DNA from 3 places in the Citrobacter freundii complex sp. 2025EL-00176 genome. Region 3 is predicted to be linked to each of the others. Evidence: predicted binding sites of a transcription regulator. Region 3 holds the regulator's gene; each other region holds the start of a gene.
The links. Region 3 encodes PurR, which represses purine synthesis genes. Its sites were predicted from a motif close to CANGCAAACGTTTGCNTG; they were not measured.

Region 1: purE (5-(carboxyamino)imidazole ribonucleotide mutase) is a predicted target of PurR. The motif match lies at 981-998, and genes of this name have one in related genera.
Region 2: gltS (sodium/glutamate symporter) is a predicted target of PurR. The motif match lies at 1,661-1,678, and genes of this name have one in related genera.

Annotation. Positions count from the first base shown of each region.
Region 1 is NZ_JBRYHT010000010.1:48,748-53,164, forward strand. Features, by position in the region: gene purK (5-(carboxyamino)imidazole ribonucleotide synthase) at 1-404, opposite strand, end outside; gene purE (5-(carboxyamino)imidazole ribonucleotide mutase) at 401-910, opposite strand; gene lpxH (UDP-2,3-diacylglucosamine diphosphatase) at 1,149-1,871, opposite strand; gene ppiB (peptidylprolyl isomerase B) at 1,874-2,368, opposite strand; gene cysS (cysteine--tRNA ligase) at 2,542-3,927, shown strand; gene ACVXHP_RS17920 (metal-dependent hydrolase) at 4,018-4,417, opposite strand, start outside.
Region 2 is NZ_JBRYHT010000005.1:136,466-140,882, forward strand. Features, by position in the region: gene ACVXHP_RS12655 (AsmA family protein) at 1-96, opposite strand, end outside; gene xanP (xanthine/proton symporter XanP) at 218-1,609, opposite strand; gene gltS (sodium/glutamate symporter) at 1,835-3,040, shown strand; gene recG (ATP-dependent DNA helicase RecG) at 3,080-4,417, opposite strand, start outside.
Region 3 is NZ_JBRYHT010000001.1:770,452-774,868, reverse strand. Features, by position in the region: gene sodB (superoxide dismutase [Fe]) at 1-486, shown strand, start outside; gene ACVXHP_RS03805 (MFS transporter) at 526-1,695, opposite strand; gene cydH (cytochrome bd-I accessory subunit CydH) at 1,871-1,960, opposite strand; gene purR (HTH-type transcriptional repressor PurR) at 2,258-3,283, shown strand; gene punR (DNA-binding transcriptional activator PunR) at 3,280-4,212, opposite strand; gene punC (purine nucleoside transporter PunC) at 4,326-4,417, shown strand, end outside.

The DNA.
Region 1 (4,417 bases), on a different contig from region 3:
CGTAAACGCCACTGTCCACGACCGTCGTAGCCGCCGACGCGACGCTTCACAATCGCCAACTCGCCGAGTTTATCGAACACCGCGGACCATTCGCTTTTATCCGCCAGCAGTTGCCATGGCGCAGTCGCCAGGTTGAGTTTGTCAAAAAGCTGTTTTTGCGTCAGACGGTCAGCAATAATCGGGAAGACGTCGCGGTTAACAAACGCCGGATGACGCGCCAGTTCGCGGGTGAGCGCCGTTTCCGGCCAGCGCTCAATCTCTGCGGTGATCACGCTTTGCTGAAAAGGAACGGCAGCGGGTTCGGCATCCAGCCCAACGGGCCAGACCGCAATACCCAGCGGCTCACCGGCCTGACGCAACATGCGCCCTAGCTGACCATTGCCGAGTACGCAGACCTGCTTCATGCGACACCTCGCGGGTCCGGGTTGTCCAGCACCTCGTCGGTTTGCGCTTTACGCCACTCAGCCAGACGCTGATGCAATTCTTTGTCGTGTGTTGCCAGAATTTGCGCGGCCAGCAGGGCCGCATTGGCCGCGCCCGCTTTGCCGATCGCCAGCGTGCCCACCGGAATACCGCGAGGCATCTGTACGATGGAGTAGAGACTGTCTACGCCGCTCAACGCTGCGCTTTGTACCGGAACGCCTAAAACAGGCACCAGCGTTTTCGCCGCAATCATACCAGGCAAATGTGCAGCACCACCGGCACCGGCAATAATCACCTGATAACCGTTCTCTTCAGCGCCTTCGGCGAAACTGAACAGTTTGTCTGGGGTTCGGTGGGCGGAGACGACCTCAACATGGTGTGGAACGTCCAGCATTTCGAAGATTTCGGCGGCGAACTGCATGGTAGCCCAGTCGCTTTTGGACCCCATCACGATGGCGACACGCGCCGGATTATTGCGGGAAGACATGCGTCTGAAAACTCCTGTGGTGCACTACACTCGACTTTTGAGGGCACAGAGAATAGCATAATTCATCGTCAAGGAAAACGATTGCGCGCTTTACACTTCACTCTTCAAGCTGCCTCTTTGTTGGCTGCATCAGCTCACCCCAGTCACTTACTTTTGTAAGCTCCAGGGGATTCACAGATTTGCCGCCTCGATGCAACTCGAATAGTTTTGTGTAAAGAGGAACTGGGTATCTGCAGAATTAAAACGGAAATGCGATCAGTTCAACGTCGTCTGGTGTGACTTTGATCATCGAACCTTCACTGTGCCATGCGCCTAATACCACGCGGAAAGCGGGTTGGTCATTGGCCGTAAGTTCGTGGACTGCCGGACGGTGCGTATGACCGTGAATTAACCACTGGACCTGATGCTTTTCCAGCTCGCTAATAACGGCCTGCTGATTCACATCCATGATCTCCAGCGACTTACTGCTGTTTGCTGCTTTGCTGTTGGCGCGCATTTTCGCGGCAATACGTTGGCGAATGAACAATGGCAGAGCGAGGAATAGTTTCTGTAGCCAGGGTTGATGCACTTTGGCGCGAAACGCCTGATAGCCAGCGTCATCGGTGCATAACGTGTCGCCATGCATGATCAGCACCTTGCGACCATACAGGTCGAGCACTTTTTCTTCAGGCAGTAAGGTCATGCCGCTCTCACGGGCAAAACGTTTGCCGATCAGAAAATCACGGTTGCCGTGAATAAAAAAGCAGGGAACGCCGGAATCAGCCAGTGATTTTATCGCTGCGGCCATTTGATGATGCAGCGGATTAGGGTCGTCGTCGCCAATCCAGGCTTCGAACAGATCGCCGAGAATGTACAGCGCATCGGCCTGTCGCGCATCACCGGCCAAAAAACGCAGAAAACCGGCGGTGATCGCCGGTTCTTCTGTGCAGAGGTGAAGATCTGCAATAAACAGTGTCGCCACGCTTACTCGCTGACGGTCACGTTTTCGATGATGACGTCTTCTTTAGGCACATCCTGATGCATACCGCTGCGACCAGTGGAAACGCCTTTGATTTTATCAACCACGTCCATGCCTTCAACAACTTCAGCAAACACGCAGTAACCCCAACCCTGCATGCTTTCGCCAGAGAAGTTCAGGAAGTCATTGTCAGCAACGTTGATGAAGAACTGTGCGGTTGCGGAGTGCGGAGCCTGAGTACGCGCCATTGCCAGCGTACCACGGGTGTTTTTCAGACCGTTGTTCGCTTCGTTTTTGATCGCTTCTTTCGTGGCTTTTTGCTTCATGCCTGGCTCGAAACCACCGCCCTGGATCATGAAACCGTTAATAACACGGTGGAAAATGGTGTTGTTATAAAAACCTTCGCGGCAGTAGTCCAGGAAGTTTTTAACTGTTTCAGGCGCTTTATCATCAAACGTTTTGATTACGATATCGCCGTGATTAGTGTGGAAAGTAACCATTTTTGCATCCTGTTCCGATAGATTGGTGCTTCGACCCTGTCAAGGGTCAGAGTTAGGGGTGTGTTATAGCATAACCGCAAGCTGCGATCACCTCGCAAAGTGTGCTGCTTCCGGTCTAAATTATGGGTATTATACAGACTTTACTATCCACACACGTCTACACGGAATCTTCGATGTTAAAAATCTTTAATACACTGACGCGCCAAAAAGAGGAATTCAAACCTATTCATGCCGGGGAAGTCGGCATGTACGTGTGTGGTATTACCGTTTACGATCTCTGTCATATTGGCCACGGACGTACTTTCGTTTCTTTCGACGTCGTTGCGCGTTATCTGCGCTTCCTCGGCTATAAGCTGAAGTATGTGCGCAACATTACCGATATTGACGACAAAATCATCAAGCGCGCAAATGAAAACGGCGAGAGCTTTGTCGCGCTGGTCGATCGTATGATTGCGGAAATGCATAGCGATTTCGATGCGCTGAATATTCTGCGCCCGGACCTGGAACCTCGCGCTACGCACCATATCGCCGAGATTATTGAGATCACCGAACAGCTGATCGCCAAAGGTCACGCTTATGTTGCCGATAACGGCGACGTTATGTTCGACGTCCCGACTGACCCGAACTACGGTCAGCTGTCACGCCAGGATCTGGATCAGCTGCAGGCAGGCGCTCGCGTTGACGTGGTTGACGTGAAGCGCAACCCGATGGACTTCGTATTATGGAAAATGTCCAAAGAGGGTGAACCGAGCTGGCCGTCTCCATGGGGCGCTGGTCGTCCGGGCTGGCACATCGAGTGTTCGGCGATGAACTGCAAACAGTTGGGCAACCATTTCGATATTCACGGTGGTGGCTCCGACCTGATGTTCCCGCACCATGAAAATGAAATCGCCCAGTCCACCTGTGCGCACGATGGCGAATACGTGAACTACTGGATGCACTCCGGGATGGTGATGGTTGACCGCGAGAAAATGTCCAAATCGCTGGGCAACTTCTTTACCGTGCGCGACGTGCTGAAATACTACGACGCCGAAACCATTCGCTACTTCCTGATGTCGGGTCATTACCGCAGCCAGTTGAACTACAGTGAAGAGAACCTGAAACAGGCGCGTTCCGCGCTGGAACGTCTGTACACCGCGCTGCGCGGTACCGACAAATCCGTTGCTCCTGCGGGTGGCGAGGCCTTTGAAGCGCGTTTCATTGAAGCGATGGACGATGACTTCAACACGCCGGAAGCTTACTCCGTGCTGTTTGATATGGCGCGTGAAGTTAACCGCCTGAAGGGGGAAGATATGGCGGCGGCTAACGGTATGGCTGCGCATCTGCGCAAGCTCTCCAGAGTGCTGGGCTTGCTGGAACAGGATCCGGAAGCGTTTCTGCAAAGCGGCGCGCAGGCGGATGACGGTGAAGTGGCTGAAATTGAAGCGTTAATCCAGCAGCGTCTGGACGCGCGTAAAGCCAAAGACTGGGCGGCAGCCGACGCCGCGCGTGACCGTCTCAACGAGATGGGCATCGTGCTGGAAGATGGTCCGCAGGGCACCACCTGGCGTCGTAAGTAACTCTGTAATGCCCGGTGGCGCCTACGCTTACCGGGCCTACAAAAGAGCGAGTGTAGGCCGGATAAGACGCAGCGCGTCGCATCCGGCAGATTAATATTTTCGATACCACCACAGCACACCCATCATCATCATTCCCGGTAGCCACACCCATAATAATTCCGAAATAATCACCTGATGCCCGTAAGGGGTCGCGTAGCGTGACAGCGCGAACGGCGCGACTTTAATCACCTGCCACGGCGCGAAAAAGCGTTCATCCGACCACGGCCATAGCCAGCCGACGCCTTTGCCACCGGTGGTGACTGAATCCAGCACACTGTGCGACAGCAGTGAAACCGTCAGGAATAGCCAGCAGCGAATCAATCCTGCTTTAAACCATTGTCGGCCAATCAATACGCAAAGTAGCGGCACGACAAAGGCGAACAGCAGTGAGTGCGTAAATCCACGGTGGCCAAACACGTTGCCGTAGGCGACGCCAAGCTTAAACGACAGT
Region 2 (4,417 bases), on a different contig from region 3:
TGCGCCCCAACGGGTTTGCAGTAGAAAATAAAGGCCGAGAATCGCCACTGCACAGGCGATCAGCACGTAAAGAAGCAGCTTTCCAATAAATTTCATGGTCTTCCATCCCGCGAAGTGCACATAGTCAAGTTATGCACGATTTAGAGGCAATGCTCAAGGCAGGAATGGTGAAAGAGCGTTACAGCGGCGTTGATTCAGAACCAACGCCGCATTTTGCTTATTGCTTCTCTGGGGGGAACACCAGATTCAGAACGATAGCGGTGATACCGCCTGCGGCAATGCCTGAGGAGAGCAGATTTTTCACCCAATCCGGGGCAAATTGCAGGATTAGCGGCTGCTGAGAGACGCCCAGGCCAACGGCCAGCGAGAGCGCAATAATCAAAATAGCGCGGCGGTTCAGCGGCTCGCGAGACACAATACGCACGCCGGATGCGGCGATAGTTCCGAACATTACCAGAGTGGCGCCGCCCAGTACCGGTTCAGGAATATGCTGTACAAAACCGCTGACTGCCGGGAACAGGCCCAGCGCGATCAGCATCAGCGCCACCACAAAACCGACGTAGCGGCTGGCAACGCCCGTTAACTGAATGACCCCATTATTCTGACCAAAACAAGAGTTCGGGAAGGTATTAAACACGGCGGAAACAAACGAGTTCAGACCGTTCGCCAGCACGCCGCCTTTCAGGCGTTTCATATACAGCGGACCAGAAACCGGCTGTTCGGAAACATCGGAGGTCGCCGTAATATCACCAATGGTTTCCAGCGACGTAATCATAAAGACCAGCATCAGCGGCAGCAGTAAACTCCAGTCGATGCCGAGGCCATAGTACAGCGGCGTTGGCACCATGATCAGCTCCTGGCTTACCGGCGCGGTATTTTGCGGCAGCATGTCCATAAACCAGGCCAGCAGGTAGCCTGCCGCCATCGCAATCACCAGGGACGCAACGCGCAGGTACGGGTTGCGTTGGCGGTTAAGCAGGATGATCAGTGCCAGCACAACGCCGGCCAGCAGTAAATTCTTCGGTGCGCCAAAGGTGTTATCGCTCATTGCGGCATAGCCGCCGCCAATCGACGTCAGGCCCACTTGAATCAGCGACAGGCCAATAATCATCACCACTACGCCTGAGACCAAAGGGGTAATAATACGCCGCGCCAGATGCAGTACACGCGAGATAACCATTTCAGTGCAGCTCGCCAACATCAGCGTACCGAACAGGGCCGCCATCATGGTTGGGACATCTGCGCCACCGGTTTTTAGCGCCGTGCCACCCATAATCAGCGGCGCAACAAAATTAAAGCTGGTGCCCTGAATAGATAACAGGCCGGAGCCGACCGGCCCCCAGGCTTTGATCTGAATGATAGAAGCTACGCCGGAAGCGAACAGCGACATACTGATAATGTGTTGAGTATCCTGAGCCGGTAAACCGAGCGCCTGGCAAATTAACAGCGCCGGGGTGATCACCGCAACGAACATGGCCAGCAGATGCTGACAGGCGGCAAACAGGGTCTGGGCTAACGGGGGGCGATCTTCAAGACGGTAAATCAGTTCACTGTTGTGAGTCTGCGCAACCGGTTGCGCATTTGTTGACTCTACGGCGTTAACGGACATCAGAGGCAATCCCATGGTGGAAAAGCGGTGATTTTATCTGACCAGGGAGGAAAAGCAAACGTTTGCCAGCAGTTATTCTTAATATTTAAAACGGATAAACAAACTTTTTTATATAACTTTTCATCATTTTCTGCTTAAAATCCACCCCGAAAACTCAATAAGAGCTAAAAATCGGTCTGGAATGCATCGTGCGTGATTGTGCTAAACGCACTAATGGAGCTGTAAATGTTTTATCTCGATACGTTATCTACTCTGGTTGCGGCAACCCTTGTGTTGCTGCTGGGACGTAAGCTCGTCCAGTCTGTCTCCTTCCTGAAAAAATACACCATTCCCGAACCTGTAGCCGGTGGATTGCTGGTGGCGATTGCGTTGCTGGTGCTGAAAAAAAGCATGGGCTGGGAAGTAAACTTCGATATGACCCTGCGCGATCCGCTGATGCTGGCGTTCTTCGCTACCATCGGCCTGAATGCCAATATCGCCAGCCTGCGCGCCGGTGGCCGCGTGGTGGGTATTTTTCTGATTGTCGTTGTGGGTCTGCTGTTGATGCAGAACGCCATCGGCATCGGTATGGCGAGCCTGCTGGGCCTGGATCCGATAATGGGCCTGATTGCCGGTTCGATAACGCTCTCTGGTGGACACGGAACCGGGGCTGCGTGGAGCAAGTTGTTTATTGAGCGCTACGGTTTTGCCAATGCGACGGAAGTAGCAATGGCTTGCGCAACCTTTGGTCTGGTGTTGGGGGGACTGATTGGCGGCCCGGTGGCGCGCTATCTGGTTAAACACTCCACTACGCCTGATGGTATGCCGGACGATCAGGCTGTACCGACCGCGTTTGAAAAGCCGGACGTTGGACGCATAATCACCTCGCTGGTGCTGATTGAAACTATCGCGCTGATCGCTATCTGTCTGACGGTGGGTAAAATCGTTGCGCAAATGCTGGTCGGAACGGTGCTCGAACTGCCGACCTTCGTCTGCGTGCTGTTTGTTGGTGTGATCCTCAGTAATGGCCTGGCACTCATGGGCTTTTATCGGGTGTTCGAACGGGCGGTTTCAGTGCTGGGCAACGTGAGCTTGTCGCTGTTCCTGGCGATGGCGCTGATGAGCCTGAAACTGTGGGAACTGGCATCTCTGGCGCTGCCGATGCTGGCGATACTGGTTGTGCAGACGATTTTCATGGCGTTGTACGCGGTATTTGTGACCTGGCGCATGATGGGCAAAAACTACGATGCCGCCGTACTGGCAGCCGGCCACTGCGGTTTTGGCCTCGGCGCGACGCCGACGGCGATTGCTAACATGCAGGCAATTACCGAACGCTTTGGGCCATCCCATATGGCGTTCCTGGTGGTGCCGATGGTGGGGGCGTTCTTTATCGATATCGTCAACGCGCTGGTGATTAAGCTGTATCTGCTGCTGCCGATTTTTGCGCAATAACGGCGGTGCGGCGGAGTAACATCCGCCGCGATAAGTCGATTATGCGTTGGAGTAACGTTCGGTTTCCGGCATCCAGCGCTCTATCAGCGCGGCAGCCTGTTGCGGATAACGTTCGTGAATATGGCGGGCTATACGCTGAACTTCCGGAATAATAGCCTGATCGCGCAATAAATCCGCTACTTTGAATTCTGCCGTTCCGGTCTGGCGCGTACCCAGCAGCTCGCCTGGTCCGCGGATCTCTAAATCTTTTTGTGCAATCACGAACCCGTCATTGCTGTCCCGCAGAACCTGCAGGCGTTTCTGCGCCGTTTTTGACAGCGGCGATTTGTAGAGCAGGACGCAGTGGGAAGCCACGGCGCCACGGCCTACGCGGCCACGCAACTGGTGCAGCTGCGCCAGGCCTAATCGCTCCGGGTTTTCAATGATCATCAGGCTGGCGTTTGGCACGTCCACACCCACTTCAATCACCGTGGTGGCGACCAGCAGATGTAATTCACCCTGCTTAAAGGCGGCCATTACCGACTGCTTCTCGGTGGGCTTCATGCGCCCGTGCACCAGGCCAATATTCAGCTCTGGTAGGGCAAGCTTAAGTTCTTCCCACGTGGCTTCTGCCGCCTGCGCTTCTAATAAATCAGACTCTTCGATTAGTGTACAAACCCAGTACGCCTGACGCCCTTCGTGGGTGTAGGCGTTGCGCACACGGTCAATGATATCGCTACGGCGGGTGTCGGGAATCGCCACCGTGGTGACCGGCGTACGCCCCGGCGGCAGTTCGTCAATCACTGACGTGTCGAGATCGGCATAGGCGGTCATGGCCAGCGTACGCGGGATCGGGGTGGCGGTCATAATGAGCTGGTGTGGGTGGAAACCCTGCTGCTGGCCTTTCTCCCACAGCGCCAGACGCTGATGCACGCCAAAACGGTGCTGTTCGTCGATAATCACCAGCGCCAGCCCGTTGAACTGAACTTGTTCCTGAAAAATTGCGTGTGTGCCGACAATCATCTGCACCTGACCGCTGGCGATGGCTTCCTGCTGTGCCTGGCGTGCTTTACCTTTTTGCTTACCCGCCAGCCAACCCACTTCAACGCCCAGAGGTTCAAACCAGTTACGGAAATTATTTGCGTGCTGTTCAGCCAGCAACTCAGTAGGAGCCATCAGCGCCACCTGCTTACCATGCGCAATTGCGCGCAGGGCGGCAAGTGCTGCAACTAGCGTTTTACCGGAACCGACATCGCCCTGCACCAGGCGCATCATTGGGACATCCAGCGCCATATCGCGTTCAATTTCGGCTGTGACCCGTGCCTGTGCGCCGGTTGGCTTAAAGGGGAGCGCCGCCAGCAGTTGATCTTTCAGCCGATCGTTAGGACTCAGCGGTTG
Region 3 (4,417 bases):
CAAACCTACGTGACCAACCTGAACAACCTGATCAAAGGCACGGCGTTTGAAGGCAAATCACTGGAAGAGATCGTTCGTAGCTCTGAAGGCGGTGTATTCAATAATGCTGCACAGGTGTGGAACCACACGTTCTACTGGAACTGCCTGGCGCCGAACGCAGGTGGCGAACCGACCGGTAAACTGGCCGATGCAATTGCCGCCTCCTTTGGCAGCTTTGCGGATTTCAAAGCGCAATTCACCGATGCAGCTATTAAAAACTTCGGTTCTGGCTGGACCTGGCTGGTTAAAGGAACGGATGGCAAACTGGCTATCGTTTCCACTTCCAACGCTGGTACTCCGCTGACGACCGACGCGACGCCGCTGATGACCGTTGACGTATGGGAACACGCCTACTACATCGATTATCGCAATGCCCGTCCTGGCTACCTGGAGCACTTCTGGGCGCTGGTGAACTGGGAATTTGTTGCGCAGAACTTCGCAGCATAAAATGATAACGCAGAAGGGATCCCCTTCTGCGTTTTAGTCTTAGCTTGAGGCCGTGCAGACTTCTTCAGGTTGTCTTCTTGCCGAGATAAAGACCAGCAGTAACGCAAGCCCCGCCACAATCGCTCCCATCACCGGCACAAAACTGTAGCCCAGACCACCGGAAATCACCGCCCCACCGGCTGCCGCACCTAACGCATTCCCCAGATTAAACGCGCCAATGTTGACTGACGATGATAACCCTGGCGCTTCGCTGGCAACGCGCATCACCCGCATCTGCAACGGCGGAACCACCGCAAACGTCGCCGCGCCCCAGACGACCATACTCACCGCCGCCCCCAGCTCATTACGCGCGAGGAAAGGAATGGCCAGCATTATAACCATCAACAACAGCAAGAAGCCTTTAAGCGTACCGTTGACAGAACGATCCGCCAGTTTGCCGCCAAGATAGTTTCCGATCGAGAATCCGGCGCCAATTAATACCAGCATTCCGGTCACAAACGCCGGTGTGGCGTGGGTAATGCTGTGCAGCACTGGCGAGATGTAAGTATAAAGCGTGAACATCGCGCCGGCACCCAGCACGGTGGTCAGCAGAGCCGACAGCACCTGTGGGCGCATAAGTACCGCCAGCTCGCTACGGACATCAGGGCGCGCTCCTGCTCCACCTTTCGGTAATGAGAAGAACAGGCTAACCATAGAGATGACGCCCAGACCCGCCGTCGCCATAAATGACATCCGCCAGCCGATAGTCTCACCAAGCCACGTCGCCGCAGGAACGCCGCCAATATTGGCAATCGTTAACCCCATAAACATGGTTGCCACAGCGCTGGCTTGCTTATGTTTAGGTACGACGCTTGCGGCAACAACAGAACCGAGACCAAAAAATGCCCCGTGGTTAAGACTGGTCAAAATACGCGACAGCATCAGCGTGGTGTAATCCGGTGAGATAGCTGAAAGCACGTTGCCCAACGTGAAAATCGCCATCAGGAATATCAACGCATTACGTCGCGCGCGATGGGAAAGCAGCAGTGTCATCAACGGAGCCCCCACCATCACGCCAACGGCATACGCGCTGATCAGCATCCCGGCGGCAGGAATCGAGACATCCACCCCTTTGGCAATCACGGGCAATAATCCCATTGGCGAAAATTCGGTGGTGCCAATGCCAAACGCACCGATCGCCAGTGCCAGTAAGGGATAATTGATTTTCATATATCGACTCCGTAACGTCGAGCCGTGGCGCGACATAAAATAAGAGTCAAAAGCATGACATTGATCGCAAAATTAATAAAGTTAACAAAATTGCAAAAGACTTTTGCTTATTCGCAAACAATAGAGGGGAAACAGATGCGGAAAGGATGAGGGAGAGCTAACTCCCTCGGGGAAATCAATGCAGCGCTGCGGTGAGGCCACCCGCGACGATCAAACCCAGAACAATAATGGTAGTCACTAACGAAAATTTCAGATCGGTGCTCATCAAGTTTTCTCCTTTTTATTCCCACACAAAAAGTGATATTGCGCATTTTTACACACTTGAAAGCAAAAATCTCTCACGATTTATATTGATAACTGCTTTTAACTCTTCCCCTTTTCGTTAAGATCAGACAAAATTCCACGCTTACTTGATTAGCGTACCGGCCATTGACCCCTTCCTGACGTTCCGTGTCGTTTTCCCGGCGTGCCGCAACCCCTACGTTGCGTTAAGGGTGTGTGAAGGCAAACGTTTACCTGGAGTATTCTCAGGAGCTTAGGATATGGTCTGGAGTGAGATGTAATGGCAACAATTAAAGATGTAGCGAAGCGAGCAAACGTTTCCACTACAACCGTATCACACGTAATTAACAAGACGCGCTTTGTCGCGGAAGAAACGCGTAATGCGGTTTGGGCTGCGATCAAAGAGCTGCACTATTCTCCAAGCGCAGTTGCGCGCAGCCTGAAGGTGAATCACACCAAGTCTATCGGCTTGCTGGCGACCAGCAGTGAAGCGGCCTATTTCGCCGAAATTATCGAAGCCGTTGAGAAAAACTGTTTCCAGAAAGGCTATACCCTGATTCTGGGCAACGCATGGAACAGCCTTGAAAAACAGCAGGCCTATCTGTCAATGATGGCGCAAAAGCGTGTTGATGGTCTGTTGGTGATGTGTTCTGAGTATCCGGAATCACTGCTTTCGATGCTCGAAGAGTATCGCCATATTCCGATGGTTGTGATGGATTGGGGCGAAGCTAAAGCTGATTTTACCGATACGGTCATTGATAACGCTTTCGAGGGCGGTTACATGGCGGGTCGGTATCTGATAGAACGCGGCCATCGCGAGATTGGCGCGATCCCGGGCCCGATGGAACGGAATACCGGGGCCGGTCGTCTGGCTGGCTTTATGAAAGCGATGGAAGAAGCGCTGATTAAGGTTCCCGACAACTGGATTGTACAGGGCGATTTTGAACCTGAGTCCGGTTATCGCGCCATGCAGCAAATTCTTTCACAGTCGCATCGTCCGACCGCCGTGTTCTGCGGTGGCGATATCATGGCGATGGGCGCGCTGTGCGCTGCTGACGAGATGGGACTGCGCGTACCGCAGGATGTCTCGCTCATCGGTTATGATAACGTGCGCAACGCCCGCTTCTTCACGCCAGCGCTGACGACCATTCACCAACCTAAGGATTCACTGGGTGAAACGGCCTTCAACATGCTGTTAGACCGCATCGTGAATAAACGCGAAGAGTCGCAGTCGATCGAGGTTCATCCGCGTCTGGTAGAGCGCCGCTCCGTTGCTGACGGTCCATTCCGCGATTATCGTCGTTAAGCCTGCTGTGCGGGGGCCTCATCTGGCTCCCGCAACCATTCTTTATTCAGCGTTTCGCTATCCCCTAAATAATCCAGCAACCAGCTCAGTGCGGGCGAGGTGTCGTTCTGCTGCCATGTCAGACAACACGCGGCATCAGGAAAGGGATTCTCCAACTGCAACGAGACCCATTTACCGCTATCAATCCACGGTTTGGCAAAATGTGTTGGTACCATGCCCACACACAATCCCGCAGACAAGCAGGTCGCTGAAGATTCCCAGTCAGGAACCACAACGCGCTTTTGGTTATCCAGTAACCAGGTAATACGTTTCGGCAATGTACGCGAGGTATCTTCGCGCACCAGCGACGGCCAGTTGCGCAACGTATCATCGCTTAGCGGCCCCGACATTGACGCCAGCGGATGATGGCTGGCCACCACGCAGCTCCAGCTCAGCATGCCCATGTCGCGGAAGGTATAGCGCCCCCCTACCGGAATGGCCTGCGTGGCGCCAATAGCCAGCTCTACGCGCCCATCTGAAAGCGCGTCCCAGACGCCATTAAACACTTCCTGAAAAACCAGCAGTTCGACATCATCAAAGTGACGATAGAAATCCACAATCATCTGCCGGGTACGTTCGGGGCGAACAATGTTATCTACCGCGATCGCCAGTTGTCCTCGCCAGCCGTTGGCGATTTGTTGACATTGCTGACGAGTGATCTGCATTTTTTTGATAACAGAGCGCCCTTCCTTTAAAAACCACGCGCCAGCAGGCGTTAATTCCACATCGCGATGACGTCGCTCAAAAAGCGGTACAGCCAGCCACTCCTCCAGTTGGCGCACGGTGTAGCTTACCGCCGAAGGTACGCGGTGTAGCTCCTGTGCGGCTGAACTAAAACTGCCGTTACGCGCAACCGCATCAACCACTTCAAGTGAATATTCCGACCACATATTCTGCCTACAAAAAATTTGAAATCAGTAAGCAAATATTAGCGTTTCACAGCGAGAATTACACTCACTACACTCAGCGGCATTGTTCTACTGCTAAAAAAAGAGAAATGATGATGCAACCTGGGAAAGGTTTTTTAGTCTGGTTGGCGGGTCTTAGCGTGCTCGGTTTTCTGGCGACGGATATGTATCTGCCCGCCTTTGCCGC